One region of the Rhizobium sp. BR 314 genome, then DNA from elsewhere that is predicted to be linked to it. Evidence: predicted binding sites of a transcription regulator. Region 1 holds the regulator's gene; each other region holds the start of a gene.
The links. The regulator LexA, encoded in region 1, represses DNA repair genes until DNA is damaged. The targets are predictions, from matches to a motif close to TGTTCNNNNTGTGTTCNG.
Positions count from the first base shown of each region.

Region 2: a site for LexA is predicted at 1,108-1,125, ahead of uvrA (excinuclease ABC subunit UvrA). Genes of this name have one in related genera too.
Region 3: a site for LexA is predicted at 1,139-1,156, ahead of dnaE (DNA polymerase III subunit alpha). Genes of this name have one in related genera too.

Region 1 is NZ_JARWLA010000009.1:33,180-35,451, reverse strand. Features, by position in the region: gene QD461_RS14215 (hypothetical protein) at 1-588, shown strand, start outside; gene lexA (transcriptional repressor LexA) at 569-1,291, opposite strand; gene QD461_RS14205 (VOC family protein) at 1,710-2,272, shown strand, end outside.
Region 2 is NZ_JARWLA010000042.1:26,704-28,975, reverse strand. Features, by position in the region: gene QD461_RS31800 (MarC family protein) at 1-355, shown strand, start outside; gene QD461_RS31795 (single-stranded DNA-binding protein) at 410-973, opposite strand; gene uvrA (excinuclease ABC subunit UvrA) at 1,246-2,272, shown strand, end outside.
Region 3 is NZ_JARWLA010000002.1:435,079-437,350, forward strand. Features, by position in the region: gene QD461_RS04625 (DUF5680 domain-containing protein) at 1-362, opposite strand, end outside; gene QD461_RS04630 (hypothetical protein) at 442-1,035, opposite strand; gene dnaE (DNA polymerase III subunit alpha) at 1,391-2,272, shown strand, end outside.

The sequences.
Region 1 (2,272 bases):
CTAGAGCAGGACAATATATTGGCGACTAACCGGGAAAGGCCGCAGGCTTTCATTTTCGAGCAATGGCAAACGGCACTCGTCGCATTCGAACATCAGCCTCCCACCATGCTTGTTGCCGACAGCAGCCTGCCTAAGATCAGCAAGGCCGAGCGTCGCCGTCGATTGAACAACGACGAACAGAAGGCGGTCCGCAGGGCAATGGAGGATGCTCTCGATCGAACCATGCAGGGGCGTTTCGCCTGTCAGAAAGGTGCGTGGTGCGTGGCGATGCTTGAAAATGGCGCCGTGTTGGTAACGATCGAAAATGCCGCCTATCTTCCACCGGCCTGCGATACGGCGAATATCGTCGTCACATCAATACGTCTGCGCCTCGATCATTGTCGCTCCGGCGCAACGCTTTATACAGGCGCGACATTAAGGCGGACCGGCTCGGTCGAAATGGATCTGAGCGGCGACAAGCCCACTGTCCTTACAGCATTCGAAGATCCGCAACGGCCATGGACGCGGCAACGAACCTATGATCGGCGCACGGGGACATTCGGCGCGCCAATCGCGCCGGTGTCACCTGTCAGTGATAACGCCGAATGAGCCCGACAAGCTTGCCCTGAACCTTGACGCGATCCGGTCCGAAAATACGGGTCTCATAGGCAGGGTTGGCAGCCTCGAGAGCGATCGATGCACCCTTGCGACGGAAGCGCTTCAGCGTTGCTTCTTCGTCGTCGACAAGCGCAACGACGATATCACCGGGGTTTGCTGTCGTCGAATTGCGAATGATGACTGTATCGCCGTCGAAAATGCCGGCGTCGATCATCGAGTCGCCTCGCACCTCCAAGGCATAATGATCACCAGCGCCGAGCATATCGGCGGGGACGGTTATGTCATGCGTATTGTTCTGAATGGCCGAGATCGGAACGCCGGCAGCGATGCGGCCCATCACGGGTACGGATACCGAACTGCTGTGATCTTCATGGGTTACTTTCGGCGGAGGCGGGGGCGCGACCGGCTGGAGCTTGCCGAGGCTGCCCTCGATAACGCTTGGCGAAAAGCCGCGGCGCGGCTGCAAGCTCGGATTATAGGCATCCGGGAGCTTGATGACCTCAAGTGCCCTGGCGCGGTTCGGCAGGCGACGGATGAAGCCGCGCTCCTCCAATGCCGTGATGAGGCGGTGAATGCCGGACTTGGAGGCCAGATCCAGCGCATCCTTCATCTCGTCGAAGGATGGCGGAACGCCGGACTCCTTCATCCGCTCGTGAATGAAGAGAAGCAGTTCCTGTTGCTTGCGCGTCAACATCGTCTTGGAACCCCAGAATCAAGAAAAGGTCGTGAAACAAATCCAGAACGGACACTATATGTTCCATATGTGTTCCGCAAGCACTTAAATTTCGTTAAAAGCTTGCTCGGACAATTAAATAATTATCACCCGCGAATGGACGGGCTGTAAAAGCCAGCGTGCTGAAATAGATATAACATTGTGAAAAATATGGGGAATTCCTCCTTTTCAGGCCTAGGTTGACACCGGATTTTTCCGTCTGCGTTCTGGTTCGGCGATCTCGAAATCAAGCCAGCTGAGCCGGCTACAGGGGAGAATCAGCAATCACGTTTGCGCGATCATATTGCGCACTTGGAGCTGTCGTCGCGCGCTTCGCTTTCATCTTGAAATACGCGATGGATGGGCGCAAATCTACCGCCGTTGGGAAAGAGGAGAAGCCATGACTTCGTTGCCGCATCCGCTGGATCATCTCGTGTTGCCGACGATCAACATCGCCCTGGCGCGCGAGCGGCTCGGCAAGCTCGGCTTTACGGTTGCTCCCGATGCGCGCCATCCCTTCGGCACCGAAAATGCCTGCGTCTTCTTTTCCGACAAGACCTATCTCGAACCTTTGGGTGTAGCCTCGCAAGAACAGTGCGAGGCGAGCTTTATCGAAGGCAATGTCTTCGTGGCGCGCGACCAGGCCTATCGCTTTCGCGTCGGAGAAGACGGATTCTCTGCCGTGGTTTTCGGAACGAATGATGCCGTAGCGGATGATGAGCGCTTCAAAGCCGCAGCGATCTCGGCCGGCCCGATGCTGGATTTCTCACGGCCGATGAAAATGCCTGACGGAACGGAAACCGTGGCCGGATTTCGCCTGGCCTTTGCGTCCGACCTGCGTTCGCCCGATTTGCTCGCATTCAGCTGCCAGCGCATCAATCCGCTGCCCACCGATCGCGGTGTGCTTGAGCGCCATGCAAACGGTGTCAGCGGCATTGCGCGGGTAGCGATCTCGGCAACGCG
Region 2 (2,272 bases), on a different contig from region 1:
GCGACGGCAGGACCGGAAGGAAAAGACGACGGAAGTCGCGATCACAAAGGATCATATCCGCAATATCGCGGTCTTTCCGCTTGCCCTGCCCTTGATCGCCGGTCCCGGTGCGATCTCGGCAACGATCCTGCTGGCGGGTTCGCTACAGACCACACTCGACCGGGCACAATTGATCGCCGTCATCGCCGTCAATCTCGCCCTCGTTTTTGCAGCGCTTGCCATTTCCGACAGGCTCGACCGCATGCTCGGCGCCACGGGCCGCGCTATCCTGACCCGCCTGCTTGGCGTAATCCTCGCCGCGCTTGCCGCACAATTCGTCGTTGACGGCGCCAAGGCCGCGCTGGCTCTTTCATGAAAAAAGCCTGCCGTTGAGGCAGGCTTTCAAAGGCAAACTGCACGCTGCGACATCTCAGAACGGGATGTCGTCGTCCAGATCGCACGAGAAATTGCCGCCGCCGGATTGGCCGCCACCACCGCGGTTGCCACCGCCGCCACGGGAAGAGCCCTGCGAGGATGATTGGCCGTAATCGTCACCACCGTAGTCGCCGCCACCATAGCCGCCGCCAAAATCACCGCCGCCGCGGCCACCGCGGCCACCGCCGTCCGAGCCGCCCCCTTCTCCACGGCCATCCAGCATGGTGAGGGTCGAATTGAAGCCCTGCAGCACGATTTCGGTCGAATACTTGTCCTGGCCGTTCTGATCCTGCCATTTGCGGGTTTGGAGCGCGCCTTCGATATAGACCTTGGCGCCCTTCTTCAAATATTGCTCTGCGACCTTGCAGAGGCCTTCATTGAAGATGACGACGCGGTGCCATTCCGTCTTTTCCTTGCGCTCGCCGGAATTGCGGTCGCGCCAGGTTTCGGACGTGGCGATGTTCAGATTGGCGATCGGGCGGCCGTCCTGCGTGCGGCGGATTTCTGGGTCCGCCCCGAGATTTCCAATCAGAATTACCTTGTTCACACTACCGGCCATGACATCACCCTGTTTGCCGCCCATCGACGGCCCCTAAATTTTATCGGCACACCTTAGACCATTGCCGTCATCAGGTGTTATTCCAGCACTGCCAGAGACATCTTCATCCACAAAGAAATGTCTAAAGGCAATTTTGTTCTTTCTTTGTTCTAATTTGTCTTTATGATCGTGTCAACGGAATCGAAAACCCGGCTCCAACCTTTCATTTCAGCCTCGACTTGCAGGCTGACATCACTAAATAAAGGCAGACTCCAAGGGACCTGCATACGAAGATGAGCGAACTGAAGACTATTTCCATACGTGGTGCGCGCGAGCACAATCTCAAGGGCATCGATCTCGACCTGCCGCGCAACAAGCTGATTGTCATGACCGGCCTTTCCGGTTCCGGCAAGTCTTCGCTTGCCTTCGATACCATTTATGCCGAAGGGCAGCGTCGATATGTCGAAAGCCTTTCGGCCTATGCGCGCCAGTTCCTGGAAATGATGCAGAAGCCGGATGTCGACCAGATCGACGGCCTCTCGCCCGCCATTTCGATCGAGCAGAAGACGACATCGCGCAATCCGCGCTCGACGGTCGGCACGGTCACAGAAATCTACGACTATATGCGCCTGCTGTTCGCACGCGTCGGTGTTCCCTACTCGCCGGTTACCGGCCTGCCGATCGAAAGCCAGACGGTCAGCCAAATGGTTGACCGCGTTCTCGCCTATGAGGAAGGAACCAGACTTTATATTCTGGCGCCGCTCGTGCGCGGTCGTAAGGGCGAATACAAGAAGGAACTGGCGGAGCTCATGAAAAAGGGCTTCCAGCGCGTCAAGGTCGACGGGCAGTTCTACGAGATCGCCGATGTGCCGGCGCTCGACAAGAAATACAAGCATGACATCGATGTCGTGGTCGACCGTATCGTCGTGCGGCCGGATATGGCCGCCCGCCTGGCCGATAGCTTCGAAACGTCGCTCCGTCTTGCCGACGGCCTTGCTGTTGCCGAATTCGCCGACAAGCCTTTGCCGCCCGAGGAAACCGCTGCCGGTGGCTCGGCAAACAAGTCGTTGAACGAGACGCACGAGCGCGTCTTGTTCTCGGAGAAGTTCGCCTGCCCGGTTTCCGGCTTCACCATCCCGGAAATCGAGCCTCGCCTGTTCTCGTTCAATAATCCCTTCGGCGCTTGCCCTTCCTGCGACGGCCTCGGCTCGCTGCAGAAGATCGATAGGGACCTGATCGTGCCGGAACCGGAGCGGACGCTGCGTGACGGCGCAATTGCTCCCTGGGCCAAATCCAGCTCCCCCTACTACAACCAAACGC
Region 3 (2,272 bases), on a different contig from region 1:
TCGACATATCGACCGAAGGCGTGTTCGAACTCGTACTCGCCGAGGAAGCGCTTCTCATCGAGGTAAAGCCGTAGCAAGGCGGCCTTAATGACCATACCGGCCCGATGTCCATCGATCAGATCGTGTTCGATGATGTGGCCGAAATAGTTCATCGCCCATACTGGCTGATCGTCATGCCAGACCACCTCTTGCCCGGAAAAATCCGTACCGCCGAAATAGCTGTCGAGATAGCGCCAGCAGCCGCTCGCATAACCGATGTCATGTGAGCCGCTTCGGCAGGATGGCATCCTTTCGCCATCACCGACATAGGTTTCGGCCTTGGCGTTGACAATGAAATCGTTCAGCTCGGCAAGATCCGGCATGACCCTCTCCAATTTTGGTGAGCGGCAAGAATGCCATCGGCTGCAGCATTTGTAAAGAACAAAAAGAGAACATTGGTGGCTACTTGCCGCTATCGCACGCCTTCTGGCCGAAGTCGTCCTGCCAGTCCTGGATGGTGACGGTCCTGGCTTCCGCCTTCTGATTTTTGCCGTCCTTCGTCACCTTGCCGGTCAGCACGTTGTAGTCGCAGCTATGGCTATCATCGGGACTGAGGGTGTCGCGGGATCCGTAGGTGTAACCGGCGACCACAAAGCTGTTGTTGCGATAGGCAAGCGTAAGCGTCTGCTGCCAGCGGTCGCGCCCAACGCTGTCGTTCTGCGAGACGATGGCGATCGAACCGTTCGGCAACGCTGAGATCGACGGTTCCTGACCGACGATACCGCCAGGCTCGACGCTACCCCATATCTTGTGCGGCGCGCTGGCGACCAGCTTCAGGAGGGAATGTTCGTCGTCGCGCAGATAGATATAGATGCCGATCGGGTTGTCCGCGTCGTCACCCGCAGGCGGTGCCACCAGAAGGGCGAGATCCGGCTTGCCGTCCTTGTTCCAGTCGCCAATCGCCGCGTCGATGATGCGGCCCGGCGGGATGGTATCTTCCGCATGAGCAGCACTTGCAGCCGAAAGCAGAATGAGCGCGCAGGCAACTGATTTCATGGTGATCTCTCCTTTTGTTCCTGCATAGCGTCCGGCCACTACTGCGTCTATCGGCAGGCAAAAAAAGCTGCGCGATGAAATTTATCGATGCATCTATTGACTCGTGAACATAAATAGAACAAAAAAGAAACATAACGAGTAAGGAGCGCGTAAATGACCGATATCATTCGAGACGTTGCAGCATTCACCTCAATCGTGATGTTTGTCGCCAGCTTTTCCCTCATCATGATGGCGATGTGAGTTTTCCCCTCTATGCACATGCTGCTGCCGTACTTGACGGGAGCAACTTCTGGACTTTGTCCTCCGTAATGCAGAAAATGCCGCCGATTCATTTGGGCATGCGGAAGGGTACGAAATGGCGGATATGAGTGGCGGCGGCGCAGCGGTTGCGCCGGTCGAAGGCTTGCCGGAGTTCGTCCACCTTCGGGTTCATTCAGCTTATTCGCTGCTGGAAGGCGCTTTGCCGCTCAAGAAGATCTTGGCGAAGGCGGCGGGCGACAAGCAGCCTGCCATTGCCATCACCGATACAAACAATCTCTTCGTCGCACTGGAATTCTCGCAGAAGGCGATGGACGAGGGGTTGCAACCGATCATCGGCTGCCAAGTGTCCATCGACATGGAGGATGGCGGCGAGGGCGACAAGCGCGGGCCGCAGCAGGCTCTTGCCAAACTTCCTTCGATCGTTCTGCTGGCCGCAACCGATCAGGGCTACGAGCGCATCGTCGATTTGGTCAGCCGTGCCTATCTTGGCGGTGAGGGCAATGGCGCTGTCCACGTCACGACGTCCTGGCTGGAAGAGATTGGTACGGAGGGCGTGATCGCCCTTACCGGCTCCTTGAACGGGCCGGTCGATATGGCCCTGAAAGAGGGGCACGCAGCGCAGGCGCTCTCCCGGCTTCTTACGCTGAAGAGGCTGTTTGGCGATCGGCTCTATGTCGAATTGCAGCGCCATGGTACCTATGATCGCCGTCATGAGCACAAGATGCTTTCGCTGGCCTACGAGCATGAGCTTCCGCTGGTTGCCACCAACGAGGCCTTTTTCCCGACGCGTGACGATTACGATGCCCATGACGCCCTGATGGCGGTCGCACACAACGCCATCGTCTCGGACGATACGCGCTTCCGCCTGACGCCGGATCATTATCTGAAGAGCCGGGCCGACATGGCCAAGCTCTTCGCCAATCTGCCGGAAGCGTTGGAAAACACTGTCGAGATCGCCCGGCGTTGCTCCTTTGTG